One region of the Robertmurraya beringensis genome, then DNA from elsewhere that is predicted to be linked to it. Evidence: predicted binding sites of a transcription regulator. Region 1 holds the regulator's gene; each other region holds the start of a gene.
The links. Region 1 encodes Rex, which represses fermentation and respiration genes when NADH is low (regulators of the CRP and FNR family bind a similar motif). Its sites were predicted from a motif close to TTGTGAAATATTTCACAA; they were not measured.
Positions count from the first base shown of each region.

Region 2: pflB (formate C-acetyltransferase) is a predicted target of Rex. The motif match lies at 2,622-2,639, and genes of this name have one in related genera.
Region 3: qoxA (cytochrome aa3 quinol oxidase subunit II) is a predicted target of Rex. The motif match lies at 2,361-2,378, and genes of this name have one in related genera.
Region 4: ACFFHF_RS11365 (AtpZ/AtpI family protein) is a predicted target of Rex. The motif match lies at 1,525-1,542, and genes of this name have one in related genera.

Region 1 covers NZ_JBHLUU010000101.1:23,252-27,533, reverse strand. The annotation lists gene ACFFHF_RS14240 (ABC-F family ATP-binding cassette domain-containing protein) at 1-954, opposite strand, end outside; gene moaC (cyclic pyranopterin monophosphate synthase MoaC) at 1,094-1,588, shown strand; gene ACFFHF_RS14230 (redox-sensing transcriptional repressor Rex) at 1,616-2,275, shown strand; gene ACFFHF_RS14225 (YdiK family protein) at 2,303-2,515, opposite strand; gene ACFFHF_RS14220 (CPBP family glutamic-type intramembrane protease) at 2,512-3,249, opposite strand; gene groES (co-chaperone GroES) at 3,552-3,836, shown strand; gene groL (chaperonin GroEL) at 3,911-4,282, shown strand, end outside.
Region 2 covers NZ_JBHLUU010000122.1:47,122-51,403, forward strand. The annotation lists gene pflA (pyruvate formate-lyase-activating protein) at 1-259, opposite strand, end outside; gene pflB (formate C-acetyltransferase) at 322-2,547, opposite strand; gene ACFFHF_RS20165 (cupredoxin domain-containing protein) at 2,896-3,348, opposite strand; gene ACFFHF_RS20170 (D-alanyl-D-alanine carboxypeptidase family protein) at 3,584-4,282, shown strand, end outside.
Region 3 covers NZ_JBHLUU010000113.1:25,248-29,529, forward strand. The annotation lists gene ACFFHF_RS16850 (ATP-binding protein) at 1-84, shown strand, start outside; gene ACFFHF_RS16855 (alpha/beta-type small acid-soluble spore protein) at 162-344, shown strand; gene ACFFHF_RS16860 (formate/nitrite transporter family protein) at 490-1,278, shown strand; gene ACFFHF_RS16865 (DUF421 domain-containing protein) at 1,321-2,010, shown strand; gene qoxA (cytochrome aa3 quinol oxidase subunit II) at 2,417-3,385, shown strand; gene qoxB (cytochrome aa3 quinol oxidase subunit I) at 3,375-4,282, shown strand, end outside.
Region 4 covers NZ_JBHLUU010000032.1:159,171-163,452, reverse strand. The annotation lists gene ACFFHF_RS11370 (S8 family serine peptidase) at 1-1,428, shown strand, start outside; gene ACFFHF_RS11365 (AtpZ/AtpI family protein) at 1,707-1,928, shown strand; gene ACFFHF_RS11360 (ATP synthase subunit I) at 1,934-2,311, shown strand; gene atpB (F0F1 ATP synthase subunit A) at 2,334-3,044, shown strand; gene atpE (F0F1 ATP synthase subunit C) at 3,108-3,320, shown strand; gene atpF (F0F1 ATP synthase subunit B) at 3,475-4,002, shown strand; gene ACFFHF_RS11340 (F0F1 ATP synthase subunit delta) at 3,999-4,282, shown strand, end outside.

The DNA of each region.
Region 1 (4,282 bases):
GAAGGAGGCGGACTTTTCATCTCCAAGAGGTTTGTCCATAACTTGCATTCTCTCAAGCGTCTTCCTTCTACTTTGGGCTCGCTTGGTGGTCGATGCACGAGCAAGATTTTTTTGAATAAAGTCCTGTAGTTTGGCTATTTCATCTTGTTGTTTCTCGTATTGTTTGAGATCACGCTCGTAGTTTTCGGCTTTTTGTTCAAGATAAGAGCTGTAGTTTCCTGAGAATTTGCTGATTTGATTCCTAGAAATTTCGTACACTTGATTGACCACTTTGTCTAAAAAGTAGCGATCGTGGGATACGATTAAGATGGCACCTGAGTAGCCAGTAAGATATTGCTCTAGCCAAGACAACGTATCGATATCTAAATGGTTGGTAGGTTCGTCCAAGATAAGAATATCAGGCTTGGTTAATAACAACTTCGCAAGAGCTAAACGAGTTTTCTGGCCACCACTTAAGCTATCAATTTTCGTAGAGTAATCGAATGAGTGGAAGTTCAAGCCATGTAGGACAGAACGTATATCTGACTCGTACTGGTAGCCCCCATTCTCCTTAAACTCATTTTGGAGATGGTCATATTCCTTGATTGTTCGCTCGTACAAAGTAGCATCTTCAAATACGGTAGGATCAGCCATTTTTTCCTCAAGCTTACGAAGTTCCCGCTCTTGTTTCATGACATGTTCAAACACGGTAAGCATTTCTTCCCAAATGGATAATCCGGAAACAAGACCTGTGTTCTGAGCCAAGTACCCGATCGTTACATGTTTGGGCTTGATTAAATCACCTGATTCATAGGAAAGGTGATCGGCAATAATCTTGAGTAATGTAGATTTCCCGGCCCCGTTTCTACCTACTAAGGCAATACGGTCTCTTGTTTGAACTTCTAGTTTTATATTCGATAAAATAAGGTCAGCCCCATAAGACTTGGAAAGCTGGTTTACTTGTAGTAGTATCATTGATTTCACCTCTATACTTCTACGGTTAGTGTATCGCATTCAATACGGATGAGCAATGATATGAGTTGTGAACTATGTTACAATGTTTTCACACAAAATGAGGAAAATAGTGTATGATTTTGAAAGAGGTGTATAATAGATGTCAGAGTTCACTCATTTTAATAAAGAAGGCAGAGCAAAAATGGTAGATGTGAGTGATAAGCCCGAAACGGTACGGACGGCCATTGCCCACTCTAGTATCACAGTTAATCAAGAGATATATGATCGAATCACACATAACCAAATGAAAAAGGGGGATGTGTTAGCAGTCGCACAGGTTGCAGCTGTTATGGCTAGTAAAAAAACATGGGATATTATTCCAATGTGTCACCCTATTCCACTCACAGGTGTTGATATTTCTTTTGATTGGGAATCAGATAACAATTGCCATACTCTACATATTTCTGCTAGTGTAAAGACAAAAGGGAATACAGGTGTAGAAATGGAAGCGTTAACAGCTGCTTCTGTTTGCGCGCTTACCGTGTATGATATGTGTAAAGCAGTAGATAAAGGAATGGTTATCGGGAAAACATACCTGGTTGAAAAGACAGGTGGTAAAAACGGTGACTTTAAGAGAGAAGAGAGACTATATTAGTTAAAGGTAGAAGGTAGGGGAAGAACGATGAGTAATGAATCAATGAAAATCCCACAAGCAACGGCGAAAAGACTACCATTGTATTATCGCTTTTTAAATAGTTTACACTCATCAGGAAAGCAACGCGTTTCATCGGCTGAACTAAGTGAGGCGGTGAAGGTCGATTCTGCAACAATCCGAAGAGATTTTTCATACTTTGGAGCCTTAGGTAAAAAGGGATACGGTTACAATGTAAACTATTTATTATCCTTTTTCCGTAAAACACTCGACCAAGATGAATTAACGAAGGTTGCGTTAATTGGGGTCGGGAATCTTGGGACAGCATTTTTAAACTATAACTTCTTAAAGAATAATAATACCAAAATTGCGGTTGCATTTGATGTGATAGAAGAGAAGGTAGGCACAAAAATTGGTGAAGTGCCCGTCTACCATATGGATGATCTAGAAGAAGTTATTGAAAAAGAAGACATTCAGGTCGCGATATTAACGGTTCCAGCACCGGTTGCACAATCCATTACCGATCGAATGGTTCAAGGATCGGTGAGAGGCATTTTAAACTTTACCCCGGCCCGATTAACGGTTCCCTCATCCATCAGGGTTCACCATATTGATCTGGCTATTGAGTTACAGTCACTGGTGTACTTTTTAAAGCATTATTCAATGGATGAAGAAATGGTAGAAGAATAAACAGTAAGCCGCCCCTTAGTGGAGCGGCTATTTCTTTTGCTCTTTCTTGATCTCTTTAATTTTAAAATGTAAAAGAATCATCCGAATGCCTGAACCAATATCAAAGGTCGCTAGCAAGACAAGCAGGTAGGTGAAAAAGCCCCACTCTCCATTTTGCTGTAAGTCCTGTATGGCAAACACTGTGAACAGAGCACCTAAGATGATGTATATAATTCCTGAAAATAAAGGTGACTGTCTCATAAGAAGAATCCTCCAATAAAGCTTTGCATTTGTTCTGCTTGTTTGATTAATTTTTCTAAGTCTTCCTTAAATACGGATTGCACAAGAACAACGAACGTATTCATCGATACGTGAGCAACGATCGGAACGAGAATCCGATTGGTTTTTACATACAAATACGCAAAGGTGAATCCCATTGCGGAATAAAGTAGAGTGTGCTCCGGCTCCATATGGGCAAAAGAAAAAATAACGGAGCTAAGCAAGGCTGATAGAAAAAAGTTAAATCGCTTATAAAAAGCCCCAAAAATGATCTTACGAAAAACAATTTCTTCTAATATAGGACCAATCACTGAGCTCACGACAATCATAATAGGAAAGGACTCAATGATGCGTAGAATCTGTTGCGTATTTTCAGAACCAACATCAATACCAATCAAACGTTCAATATTTGCAGCAAAGGCTTGGGCAAATAGGGCAAGAAAGACACCTGTGATAGACCAAAGGATCGATCGGCCTAAGCTGGCTCCGCTTCTTACTTCATTTGTGTTTACCATCTCATTACGCAACAACATCAGGACAATCACAAGTGTGAGCGAAAAGCTTATGACAAGCCAAGTGACCCCTGCGAACCCTTGAGAGTGATGGGTTTCAAAACCAATCAGTTCTAGTATCAGAGAGGTGATAGGGACACCAATAAAGCTTGAAAGCTGCATAGCAATATAAGCAATTAATATAATCCAATATTCACGTTTCAAAACAAGTCTCCTTTTCCATCCAATATAGTTATTCTACTCGTAAACATCAGGTTGTATCAAATAAGAAGAATTATCGTCCGTATTTTAGCATTATATGGATAGAATAGGTGGAAAAGTACATACTTAGTAAGGTTGTACAATTAACAAGTTATGGGGGGACTTTTACAAAAAATTTATAAAAAAAAGCGGTTTCTCGCTTGCAAAAAAGGTAGAGATTCATTAATATAATAGTTGTGTTAGCACTCTAGTTAAGTGAGTGCTAATAATAAAAATCTTTCATATATTTGAGGAGGTTGTTTCACTTGTTAAAGCCACTAGGTGATCGCATTGTAATTGAGCTAGTTGAAACGGAAGAAAAAACGGCAAGCGGTATTGTACTACCAGACTCTGCTAAAGAGAAGCCTCAAGAAGGCAAAGTAGTTGCTGTCGGCACTGGCCGCGTACTTGAAAGCGGTGAGCGTGTAGCTCTTGAAGTTTCTGTGGACGACCGCATTATCTTCTCAAAATACGCTGGCACAGAAGTGAAGTACGAAGGAAAAGAGTACTTAATTCTACGTGAAAACGATATTCTTGCTATTCTTGGATAAGAGTAGAGATTTTCTTATTTAAAAACTAAACGAAGACAGAATAGATTGAAAAAACTCGAGGAGGGTATTTTACAATGGCTAAAGAAATTAAGTTTAGTGAAGACGCACGCCGCTCGATGCTTCGTGGGGTAGATGCACTTGCAAATGCGGTAAAAGTAACATTAGGACCAAAAGGACGTAACGTGGTTCTTGAAAAGAAATTCGGTTCACCACTTATTACAAACGATGGTGTAACGATTGCAAAAGAAATCGAACTTGAAGATGCATTCGAAAACATGGGTGCGAAGCTTGTTGCTGAAGTAGCTAGCAAAACAAATGATGTGGCTGGTGACGGTACGACAACTGCAACGGTTCTTGCTCAAGCGATGATCCGTGAAGGCTTAAAGAACGTAACAGCTGGAGCTAACCCAATGGGTATCCGTAAAGGGATGGATAAGGCAGTAGCA
Region 2 (4,282 bases), on a different contig from region 1:
TTAAAAATGGAATTTGTAGAAGCGGTTCACCACCGCTAACAGTAATTCCACCACCTGATGACTCGATGAAAGGTAAGTATGTTTTTAAATCATCGATGATTTCGGAAACAGACATCTGTTTTCCAGTTCCGATTTCCCAAGTATCCGCATTATGACAAAATTGGCAACGAAGCAAGCAGCCTTGTGTAAATACGACATAGCGAATTCCAGGTCCGTCTACTGTTCCAAATGTTTCGATTGAATGAATGTTTCCGTTCATGATGAAAAACTCCTCTCATTTATCAGGTAGGGAGATGTTTGCAATCTCCCTACATCATTTTTTTATAGTGAACCATGGAATGTTCTGTTTATAACATCCATTTGTTGTTCTCTTGTTAACTTAATAAAGTTAACTGCGTAACCAGATACACGAATCGTTAATTGTGGATATTCTTCTGGGTGCTCCATAGCATCAAGCAATGTTTCACGATTAAATACGTTTACGTTTAAGTGATGTCCTTGCTTAATTGAATAACCATCAAGAATACTTACAAGATTCAGTTCACGGCTGTCGTCATCTTTCCCTAAGGCTTTTGGTACAATTGAGAAAGTATTTGAAATACCGTCTAATGAGTAAGCATAAGGAAGCTTAGCAACAGATGCAAGAGAAGCTAGAGTTCCTTTTGTATCACGACCATGCATCGGGTTTGCACCAGGAGCAAATGGCTCACCAGCGCGACGACCATCAGGTGTGTTACCTGTTTTCTTACCATACACCACGTTAGAAGTGATTGTTAAAATAGACATAGTAGTCATAGAGTTTCTATATGTTTCGTGTTTTTTAAGCTTTTTCATGAAACGCTCAACTAAATCAACAGCGATGCTGTCCACGCGATCATCATTGTTTCCGTATTTAGGGAAGTCGCCTTCTATTTCAAAGTCAACAGCAATACCGTTTTCGTCACGAACGGGACGAACTTGAGCGTATTTTATCGCACTTAATGAGTCAGCAACAACACTTAGTCCAGCAATACCTGTTGCCATAGTACGAAGAATGTTTGTATCGTGAAGAGCCATCTCAATTCTTTCATAGCTATACTTATCATGCATATAGTGGATGATGTTTAGTGTATTAATGTAAAGACCAGCTAACCAATCCATGGTAGAATCAAATTTCGCCATTACTTCTTCATAGTCTAGTACTTCAGAAGTGATAGGGGAGAACTCTGGAGCTACTTGAAGTTTATGTTTTTCGTCTTTACCACCATTGATCGCATATAGCAGTGCTTTTGCAAGGTTTGCACGAGCACCGAAGAACTGCATTTGCTTACCAATTTCCATTGCTGATACACAGCATGCAATTCCGTAATCATCGCCCCATTCTGGGCGCATAATATCGTCATTTTCATATTGAATTGAACTTGTTTCGATTGACATTTTCGCACAGAACTTTTTGAAGCCTTCAGGAAGGCGAGTAGACCAAAGTACTGTTAAGTTTGGTTCTGGTGCCGGTCCTAGATTAGTAAGAGTATGCAAGAAACGGAAAGAGTTTTTCGTTACTAATGCACGTCCGTCATTTGCTACACCACCGATTGACTCCGTTACCCACGTTGGGTCTCCACTAAATAGTTCGTTATAGTCAGGAGTACGAGCAAATTTTACAAGACGTAGCTTCATAACGAAGTGATCAACCAATTCTTGTGCCTCTTGCTCTGTAAGTACACCGTTTTCTAAATCTCTTTCAATATAAATATCTAAGAAAGTTGAAACGCGCCCTAGACTCATTGCAGCTCCGTTTTGTTCTTTAATTGCTGCCAAGTATCCAAAGTATAGCCATTGGAAAGCTTCTGTAGCTGTAGTAGCTGGTCTAGAAATATCAAATCCGTAGCTTGCAGCTAATTTTTTTAATTCGTTAAGGGCACGAACCTGCTCTGACAATTCTTCACGAAGCTGAATAACAGATTCCTTCATAACTGAAGTAGTACCAGCTAGATCCTTTTTCTTTTCTTGAATTAAGAAGTCTACACCATATAAAGCAATACGTCGGTAGTCACCGATAATACGGCCACGTCCGTATGCATCCGGTAAACCTGTAATGATACCAACCTTACGTGCCATTTTCATTTCATCGGTGTAAGCATCGAATACACCTTGGTTATGTGTTTTACGATAGTCAGTAAAGATTTTTTCAACATCCTTATTTAACTCAAAACCATAAGATTCACATGATTGTTGTGCCATACGAATTCCGCCAAATGGCTGTAGGGAGCGTTTGAACGGTTTGTCAGTTTGGACACCCACTACTTTTTCTAAATCTTGATTTAAGTAGCCTGCGCCATGAGAAACAATGGTAGATACGATTTCGGTATCCATATCAAGGACGCCACCGTTTTCTCTTTCTTGTTTTGTTAAATCCATTACTTGATCCCATAATTTTGTTGTTGCCTCAGTAGGGCCTGCAAGGAAGGAATCATTTCCTTCGTACGTTTTAAAGTTTCTTAGTATAAAGTCTCTAACGTTTACTTCTTTACTCCAAGTGCCTTCTGAAAAACCTTTCCACTGTTCCATTTGAGTCCACCTCTTAGTAAATATTTATATAACAGATGATACAAATACATCATACTTGAAGTATAACAGATAATTAGTGAAATACATCACATAATCTAGGTGACATTTTGACAATGTTATGAACATTAGGTTTTTCAGAGGTTTGTTATGTGATGGAATAGTAAAAAAAGAAAACTGTACTATAATGATTTGATGAAAAATAAAATCTGTTATACAAAAAGTTATTTTTAATATCACTATTGTAACGTGAGAAATCTCTTCGTGGTCAATTAGGTTATGTAGATATTTTGACAGTTTGGTGGAACATAAAAAACGACTGTGCGTTTTACACACAATCGTCAACAAGTGTTAATTTACAACGATATAGGCTGTCATTGGTCCGTTTGAATCTGAATCATGGTGGGTTAAGCAAACCAATCGATAGACACCCTTCTTTTGAAACTGAAGATCTAGTTCAGTTTCTTCTCCTTGAAGAATTTTACCGCTAATGTCTGTGCCTTCAATAATAAATGGATGATTAGCACCGTTTATTCCCATAATCTTTAATTTTACCTTCTCACCCTTTTGTAGAAAGATGGTCCCCGGGTCAAAGCGATAGGCTTCAATTTCTTTTCCATCTTTAGTAGTCGCTTCAAACTCGCCAGTGACTAAATGAATTTCTCTCGTAGAATCATTTACTGATGTTTGAACGACTGCCTCGCTTCCCATGTTTAAATAAATCCAAAGGGAGGCGGAGAAAACCAAACCTAACAAAAGAAGTGAAAATATTAGAGAACGTTTTTTGACTACTAGAAACTGCATCGTACCCCTCCAAAAAATTTATTTCTACTAATTTATATGCATCAAGGTAATGGAAACTTGTCTATACTTTTTCTATGAATGTAAATTTACGACCTAAGTATCGGTTTTTCGTTATAAAGCACGAAATATTACCTAGTTTTTCAATTTCGTAACAAATGCATAATTTATACGCTTACATGCTAAATTTTTTGGTACAATCGAAAAAGACTGATTTCAAACAAGGTGTGTGCATACAGTGTTTAAAAAACTATCTTTTATTTTTCTAACTATCCTTGCATTAAGTTCAAATCAAGTGTTTGCTGACGAAATGGACGAGCTGTCCATTATAAGCGATTCGGTAATATTAATGGACTCACAATCCAATGCGGTCCTTTACTCAAAAAACGAGCATGAACGTATGTATCCTGCTAGTTTAACAAAAATTGCAACTGCCATTTACGCAATTCAATCTGCAAAAGTAGATGAAATAGTAAAAGTAAATAATGAGGCTATTGAAGTTGAGGGAACAAAAGTATATTTAAATGAGGGAGAAGAAGTTACACTAAAGAAATTAATTCAAGGGATGCTTATTAATTCAGGAAATGATGCAGCTGCAGCTATTGCCCTTCATATTGACGGCAGTATGGACACATACGAAAAACACATCAATGAATTTCTAAGAAATGAGGTTGGTGTTAAGGATACTCATTTCACGAACCCGCATGGACTTTTTGATGAAAACCACTATACAACAGCGTATGATTTAGGGCTAATCACGAATTACGCACTAAAGAATGAAACATTTAAAGAAATTTTCGGAACAAAAGATTTGGAATGGGATGGTCAATCATGGGATACAACCTTACTAACACATCATTTACTACTGAAGGGAGAAATTCCATTCGAAGGTATTACAGGTGGTAAGACGGGTTTTGTGAATGAATCAAGGCAAACG
Region 3 (4,282 bases), on a different contig from region 1:
AATAGTGAACCAAATAAAGGAACAACTGCAACCATTCTTTTACCCAGTTATTCTTCCCAGATAGAAAATGTTCTGTCATTGTAGTATATTTTCTAACATCTCATCTCAAACTAAATTTGAGCATGAATCATGCTCAAAACTTGTGCTGGGAGTGGATAGCCTTGAGTAGAAACAAGCTATTGGTACCTGGGTCAGAAAATGCACTGAATCAGATGAAAGAAGAAATTGCCAATGAGTTTGGAGTTCAACTTGGTGCAGATACAACCGCACGCGCAAACGGCTCTGTTGGAGGAGAAATGACTAAACGCCTCATCCAAATGGCTGAGCAACAATTACGTTCTTAAACAAAGAGAGGCTCAGGGAAATTATCCTTGAGCTTCTCTTTTTTATGTTATACAGAAACTTCAAGAATGTTATGAAAGTACATAGTCACGCAAAAATTAGAAATAATAACTTTTATTGGAGCAGTTTGATATTCAGGAGGAACTGATGGAAAATTACCCACTTTTAGAAGTTGAAAAGCTTGCATTAAAAAAAGTGAAAACATATAAACAAAGCATCCTTCGTTATCTCTTGCGTAGTATGCTTGCAAGCATGTTCATCGGGTTTGGAGTAATTGTTGCTTTTAAAACAGGTGGATATTTTTACAATGAGCATTCCCCTGTTGCGTATCCAATGGCAGCTTTTACATTCGGAGCAGCTATTATCCTAATTGCCTATGGTGGGGGGGATTTATTTACAGGTAATACCTTTTATTTCACCTACACAGCACTAAGGAAAAAGATGAGTTGGAAACATGTTTGGACACTTTGGGGGTTAAGTTATATAGGAAATATTCTAGGTGCAACAGCATTTTCTTTATTAATTTATGTGACAGGATTATTTGCGGAGACTTCTGTAAATAGTTTTTTATTAAGTGTAGTTGAGAAAAAAATGCATGTCCCAACAATGGAACTTTTCTTTAGAGCTATTCTTTGTAACTGGCTTGTTTGTCTAGCTTTCTTTATTCCTATGGGAATGAAAGAGAATGGTGCCAAGCTATTCGTCATGATATTATTTGTTTTTTGCTTCTTTATCTCTGGATATGAGCACAGTATTGCCAATATGTGTACGTTCGCAATCGCACTTGTCCTAAACCATCCTGGAACGATCTCTTTTGCAGGAGTGATTCATAATCTCATCCCTGTTACCATTGGCAATCTTATTGGGGGGAGTATCCTCATGGGGGCCATGTATTATTACGTTAACCTTCCTTTTCTCGATGACGTTGAGCATTAATAATAAGAAAATCCCCTACTATTTGAATAGGAGTTATTTGATATGACACATTATTTAACTGTTGCATCAGAATTAATACTAGGTTTTTTCATGCTATTTATATTAGTAAAGGCGCTTGGGAAAACTCAACTATCACAAATCACACCGTTTGATTTTATTTCCGCTCTTATCCTAGGTGAATTAATTGGCAATGCCGTTTATGACCATGAAACAACCTGGGTGGAAATCGTATTCAGCACGATTGTTTGGGGTGGTTTAATTTATGGAGTCGAGATTATCACTCAGAAATTCAAAAAGACGAGAAAAGCACTTGAAGGTGAACCTAATATCGTTATTCATAATGGTTTTATAAAATATGAAACGCTAAAAAAGGCCAAACTCGATATAAATCAATTGCAAAGTTTAGTTAGGCAACAAGGATATTTTTCACTGCAGGAAGTTCAGTATGCAATCCTTGAGACGAATGGAAGTATTAGTGTTTTACCGAAATCCCCAAATAGGCCACCCACTTTAGATGATTTAAACATCCAAGCTGAGGAAGCATCAATTCCCACGACGTTAATTCTTGATGGAGAAGTACTGTATGGGAATCTCAAAGAAGCGGGACTAAGTGAACAGTGGTTGAAAAATGAATTATCTAAACAAAACTTTCATACTTATGACGAGGTTTTATATTCTGAGTGGAAAAAAATCAGGAACTCTTTATCTTACCGTATCAATAAATCAGGCTAAAGGAGCCTGGTTTTTATTTTGTTCACCCCCTATTTTATGTAATCGTTTTCCTCTAAATATGAATGAATTATGACACCATGTCACAAAATTGTCGAAATTTACAACGGATAAAGATATATTAAAAAACCCTTGATATATCAACATTTCTCCTCACTTTTCCACCCTAACATTATTTTCCTTACTATTTTTGTCACAAATCAATCTTCTTTAACATGTTATTATCATCTACATAGTGGTAATTAGGAAGTAGATAGATTTTCACCTTAAGAATTATAGACAAAATGCCAATTGTGAAAAAACGAACATTTTGTTATACAAAAATATCTTTTTGTGGTAAACTCTAATTTTCCTTGTGAAACAAAACACAAACCTGATGTTATATAAGAAGGAGATGAAACAATTGAAGTTGAAAATGCTATTTCTATCCCTTGTAACAGCCGTACCATTATTATTTTTAAGCGGTTGTGAAATGGTTGTATTTCAGCCTCAAGGACCAGTAGCTAGAAGTATCATGGAGTTAATTAATTGGTCTTTAATGTGGATGCTTTTAGTCGTAGTTGTCGTATTTGGTTTATTTGGCTATATTGTTTGGAAATATAGAGAAAAGCCAGAAAACATGGGTTATGAGCCCCCAGAAGAACACGGTAGTACCGTATTAGAAATCGTCTGGACAGCTATACCTATTTTAATCGTTATCGCTTTAACGATTCCAACGGTTACAACATTGTATGACTTAGAAGATGTTCCTGCAGGATATGAGGAGAAAGAACCGATCGTTATTCACGTCACGTCTGCAGACTGGAAATGGATATTCTCATATCCAGAAGAAGGAATTGAAACAATTAACTACGTGAACATTCCAGAAGATACTCCTATATTGTTTAAATTAACATCGGCAGGAACAATGCAATCTTTCTGGGTGCCAGCTTTAGGTGGACAAAAATACTCAATGAATAAAATGGAAACGGAACTTTATTTAGTTGCTGACAATCCTGGTTCATATATGGGTAGAAACACAAACTTCAACGGACGCGGATACGCTCAAATGGAATTTGAAGTACTTTCTCAGACCGATGAAGAGTATGATGCATGGGTAAAAGAAGTTAAAGAAACAGCTCCTGAGCTTACAGAAGAGAAGTACATGGAACTACTGAAACCAACACATCTTGGTCGTTTAACTTATTCCAACACGCACTTAGCTTGGATTAACCACGCGGATCACGATTCTGAGCTGGTGACTGACCCTGAAGACTATCGTTACCATGGGTATCAAGGAAAGATTTTTGACCAGGAAGAAGAAAATTCTAATGAAAAAGAGACTACTGATGTAGAAAATAATAAAGAAGACCATGGAGGTGACCATAGTGGGCATTAAGTGGGATGAAATTCTGATTACGGGAGATCCAATTATCCTAGGTTCACAGATTGCTATTTTATTAACTTCTCTAGGAATTATTGGTGGTATTACGTATCTAAAAAAATGGAACTGGCTATGGCGTGAATGGATTACTACCGTTGACCATAAACGTATTGGAATCATGTATATCGTAGCCGCTGTACTTATGTTCTTCCGTGGCGGTATGGATGGACTAATGATGAAAGCTCAAACATCTCGTCCAGAAATGAGCTTTCTAGACGCACAGCATTATAATGAAGTATTTACTGCTCATGGTGTTATCATGATTTTATTTATGGCTATGCCATTCTTAATCGGTTTAATGAACGTTGTTATTCCGCTTCAAATAGGAGCAAGAGACGTAGCGTTCCCTCAACTGAATGCATTAAGTTTCTGGTTATTTTTCAGCGGTGCGATGCTGTTTAATATCGCATTCGTTGTTGGTGGTGCCCCAGATGCAGGATGGACTTCTTACTTCCCTCTTGCAGGTAAAGAATTCAGCCCAGGAATCGGGAATAACTACTATGCTATATCATTGCAGATTGCTGGTCTAGGAACTTTGATGACTGGTATTAACTTTATCGTAACGATTTTAAAAATGCGTACAAAAGGCATGACATTAATGAGAATGCCTATGTTCACATGGACAACGCTAATCACTTCCGTTATTATCGTAGCCGCATTCCCAATTTTTACGGTTGCACTTGCGTTAATGACATTTGACCGCTTGTACGGTACACACTTCTTTACAGTAGCTGCTGGTGGATCTGACATGCTTTGGGCTAACTTGTTCTGGCTATGGGGACACCCTGAAGTATATATTGTTATCCTCCCTGCTTTCGGGATGTTTTCTGAGATTATTTCGACATTTTCTCG
Region 4 (4,282 bases), on a different contig from region 1:
ACTTCTTCTGGAAACTCGGGACCGAATATGTGGACGGTTGGTTCTCCTGGTACGGCATCAAAAGCCATATCAGTTGGTGCCTCCACACCCATTTTGAAGGTTCCTTATCTCAAGATCGATGGAAGGAAAGAAACTTTAAGGCTCGAACCGATGCAGGGCTCTATAGATTGGAAGCTTGATCGGTCGTATGAAGTGGCATATGGAAAGCTTGGGAAAAAAGAAGACCTTGCCAATGTTGCTGGAAAAATAGCTCTTATTCAAAGAGGGGAACTAACCTTTTCGGAAAAAGCATGGTATGCACAGGAAGCTGGTGCAGTCGCTGTGATTATTTTTAATAATATGAATGGTGAGTTTGCTGGAAATCTCGATCGTCCGATTGATATTCCGGTTGCCACCATGTCTAGGGAGCTCGGTTTAGACATCGTTAAATCAATGGCTAGCCAAAAAATCCTTGCAACAACAAATATAATAGAAGAAAAGGACTTGCTTGCTAGTTTTAGTTCGAGAGGACCTGTTACTTCGACTTGGGAGATTAAGCCGGATGTGGTCGCACCGGGAGTAGCGATAACGAGCACGATTCCAGGGGGATACTTAGCTCTTCAAGGAACAAGTATGGCGGCCCCGCATGTGGCTGGAGCCGCAGCTCTAATCAAGCAAGCTCATCCAGATTGGGGACCGGAAGAGATCAAGGCCGCGCTCATGAATACGGCTATTCCAATAGTAGATGGAAAAAAAGTCCCTTATAAAACGTATGAGCAAGGTGCTGGAAGAATAAGAATTCCTGAAGCGATCCAAACAAGTACGCTCGTAAAGCCTGCTTCCCTGCAATTTGGGAAGTTTAAGTTAGTAGAAAGGCAGCATGAGCATACCCAGCAGCTGACGTTTAAAAATGTAAGCGACCGTCGTATGACCTATCGTTTTGAAGTTCCTCATCAAAGGGACGGAATACAGTTTGAGCTGCCTCTTGCTTTTTCTGTAGATGCGGGAAAAGAAAAAACGGTGGAAGTAACGATGAGTGTGGACCCAAGTGAACTAAATAAAAAAATACATGAAGGCCATTTGACCATCATGGCAGGATCTCAAAAAGTAAGTGTGCCCTATCTGTATGTTTTAGAGGAACCGGATTACCCGCGTATTATGGGGTTTGAATTTGGTCCTGGAGATAAACATGGGGTGTATCATTACGAAGTGTATTTACCGGGTGGAGCAGATGAATTTGGAATTGCTCTTTTTGATCCAGACACATATCGGTTCGTTAAATTTTTAGATTGGAAACGGAATGTCGCAAGAGGAATGCTAAAGATGGACATTCCAGTGGAAAAATTACCAGAAAATGGATTATACTTAGCAAAGGTTTTTGCGAAAAAAGCTGGTAAAGAAGATATGGTTGAAACAGGGATTGCTGTCTCGAAAGTGAAAGAACGGTAAGGAAAAGAGGGAGTGAGAACAACGCTCCCTCCATTTGCAATAGGAAAATAAAAAACTTTTTGAACATAATGTGAACAAGAATTTCCATTGTTTGAATTGTGAACTTTTTCACTCCAAACTAATTGACATTGACAAGTGCCTATTGTATGCTTACAAAGGGTATTAATGATAGGGTTTTCAACATGGGTACTGTATAAATATAGTTTTCCTAACCCCGAAAAATCCATTGCGAAAAACAATCTTCTATCTACCAGTCTCTTTAAAAGGACGTGCCTGAAATGAATCAAAAAAACCGTCGTCCATATCAAGCAATGGCGTTAATGTCGGGGATTCTTTCGCAGTTGGTAGGCTCCGTATTAATAGGCATTTTTGCCGGAAGATGGCTTGACCGTACACTTGACACCGAGCCGCTTTTTTTAATTATCGGATTGCTACTCGGTTTAGCTACAGGGGTCTATTCTACAATTAAACTCATCCAACATTTTTTTTCGGGAGATTAATGTCAATGCCAGAAACAAAAGGAATTTACATACGTCAAAGAAAATGGCTATTCTTTTTAATGGCTTTCTATGCTCTGGGCTGGGGGTTTACTTCCTACCAAACTGTTTTTTTAGGTCTTGCATTTGGGACTAGCCTTAGCTTGTTTAATATGTGGCTACTTAATAGAAGAATTGACCGATTTGGTGAGACCATTCAAAAAGGAGAAACGGTCCGCTCGTTAGGGATGTTTTCAAGGATGGCTACAGCTGTTGTAGCGGTAATGATAGCAATGGAATATCCTGATTTACTTCATTTTTACAGCGTGATATTAGGATTAATGACATCTTATATAGTCATTATGATAGATATACTTTTCCAATCATTTAAATTTTTACGTAAATAGCGGGGAAGAGAGGTGAATACAGTTGAGTCATGAAGCTCCTATAGTCAAGATTTTAGGATTATACTTTAATCTTTCAAACGTTGTAATGATTACAGTCGCAAGTGTTATTGTGTTTCTAATTGCCTTATTGGCGACTCGTAAGCTAGAAATGAAGCCCACAGGAATGCAAAACTTTTTAGAGTGGGTCATGGATTTTGTAAAAGGTATTATTAAAGGCTCTATGGATTGGGAGACCGGCGGAAGATTTCATATTTTGGGATTAACCTTAATCATGTACATATTTGTTTCGAATATGCTAGGGTTACCTTTTGCTATTGTGTACGACCATGAGCTTTGGTGGAAATCTCCAACCGCAGATCCAGTTATCACCTTAACACTAGCTGTTATGGTAGTTGCGTTATCGCACTATTATGGTGTCAAGATCAAAGGAGCGAAAGAGTACGGGCGAGATTATTTTAGGCCAGTAGGGTTTCTGTTCCCACTAAAAATTATTGAGGAATTCTCCAACACACTTACATTAGGTTTGCGTCTTTATGGAAATATCTACGCAGGGGAGATTCTGCTAACACTACTCGCTGGAACACTTGCAACAGGTGTTACAGGACATTTAATTGCAATACTACCAACAATTGTTTGGCAAGGTTTCTCTATTTTTGTTGGTTCTATCCAAGCGTTTATCTTTACTTTATTAACAATGGTCTACTTGTCTCACAAAGTCAGTTCCGACCATTAATAATATAATGTTCATTCAATGAACAAAAACTAACTTTTATATACAATAAGGAGGAAATTAGAAATGGGTGCTATAGCAGCAGCAATCGCAATTGGTTTAGCAGCATTAGGTGCAGGTTTAGGGAATGGTATGATCGTTTCACGTACGGTTGAGGGGATTGCTCGCCAACCAGAAGCTCGTGGAATGCTTCAAACAACAATGTTCATCGGGGTTGCATTCGTAGAAGCGATTCCAATCATGGCCGTTGTAATTGCCTTTATGGTAGTTGGACAATAGTAATTAAATAGTGTCTATATAAATAGATTTTCAAAAACTTGGCGAAGATCATTCCTTGAGAAACTTCGCCTTTCCTTTATGTACAATTATTAAATGTCGTGTTATTAAATGATAAATTTTTGATGTTGAATGTTTCTCGAAAGGAGTGAATTGCGTGTCAACAAGCCTTTTTGTATTAGGTGCGGCTGCTGGAGAACCATTGTTTAATAGTGGAGATGTCATTTTCCAACTTGTAGCATTTTTAATTTTATTAGCACTTTTAAAGAAGGTTGCATGGGGTCCATTAATGGGCGTCATGAAGCAACGTGAAGAATATGTGGCAAATGAAATTGAAAATGCAGAAAAAAACCGTCAACAAGCAGCATCTTATTTAGAAGAGCAAAAGAGTCTGATTAAACAAGCGAGACAAGAAGCTCAGCAACTTCTTGAGAGTGCGAAAAAGCAAGCTGATGTACAGCGTGAAGAAATTATTTCAGCTGCACGCGCTGAGTCTGAACGCCTAAAAGAAGGTGCAAAGCAAGAAATTGAGCAACAAAAGCAACATGCAGTTGCAGCGATTCGTGAGCAGGTTGCATCATTATCCGTATTAATTGCTTCAAAAGTGATTGAAAAGGAATTGACAGCATCTGATCAAGAAAAATTAATTAATCAATACATTCAAGAGGCAGGAGAGAAGCGATGAGCAATGCTACAATAGCTAAGCGTTATGCGGTCGCTCTATTCCGTCTGGCTAAAGAGAAAAACCTTCTGGACCAAATGGAAAGTGAACTTCGCGTAGTGAAAGAAGTGTACAGCCAAAATGCTGGGCTTTCGGTTGTCTTGAAATCTCCTAAGCTTACGAATGAGAAGAAAAAAGAGATAATCAAACAGGCATTCTCTAATGCTAGTGTATATGTTCTAAACACGTTAATGATTCTAATCGATCGTCATCGTGAGGACTATATTGTAGCAGTGGCTGATTA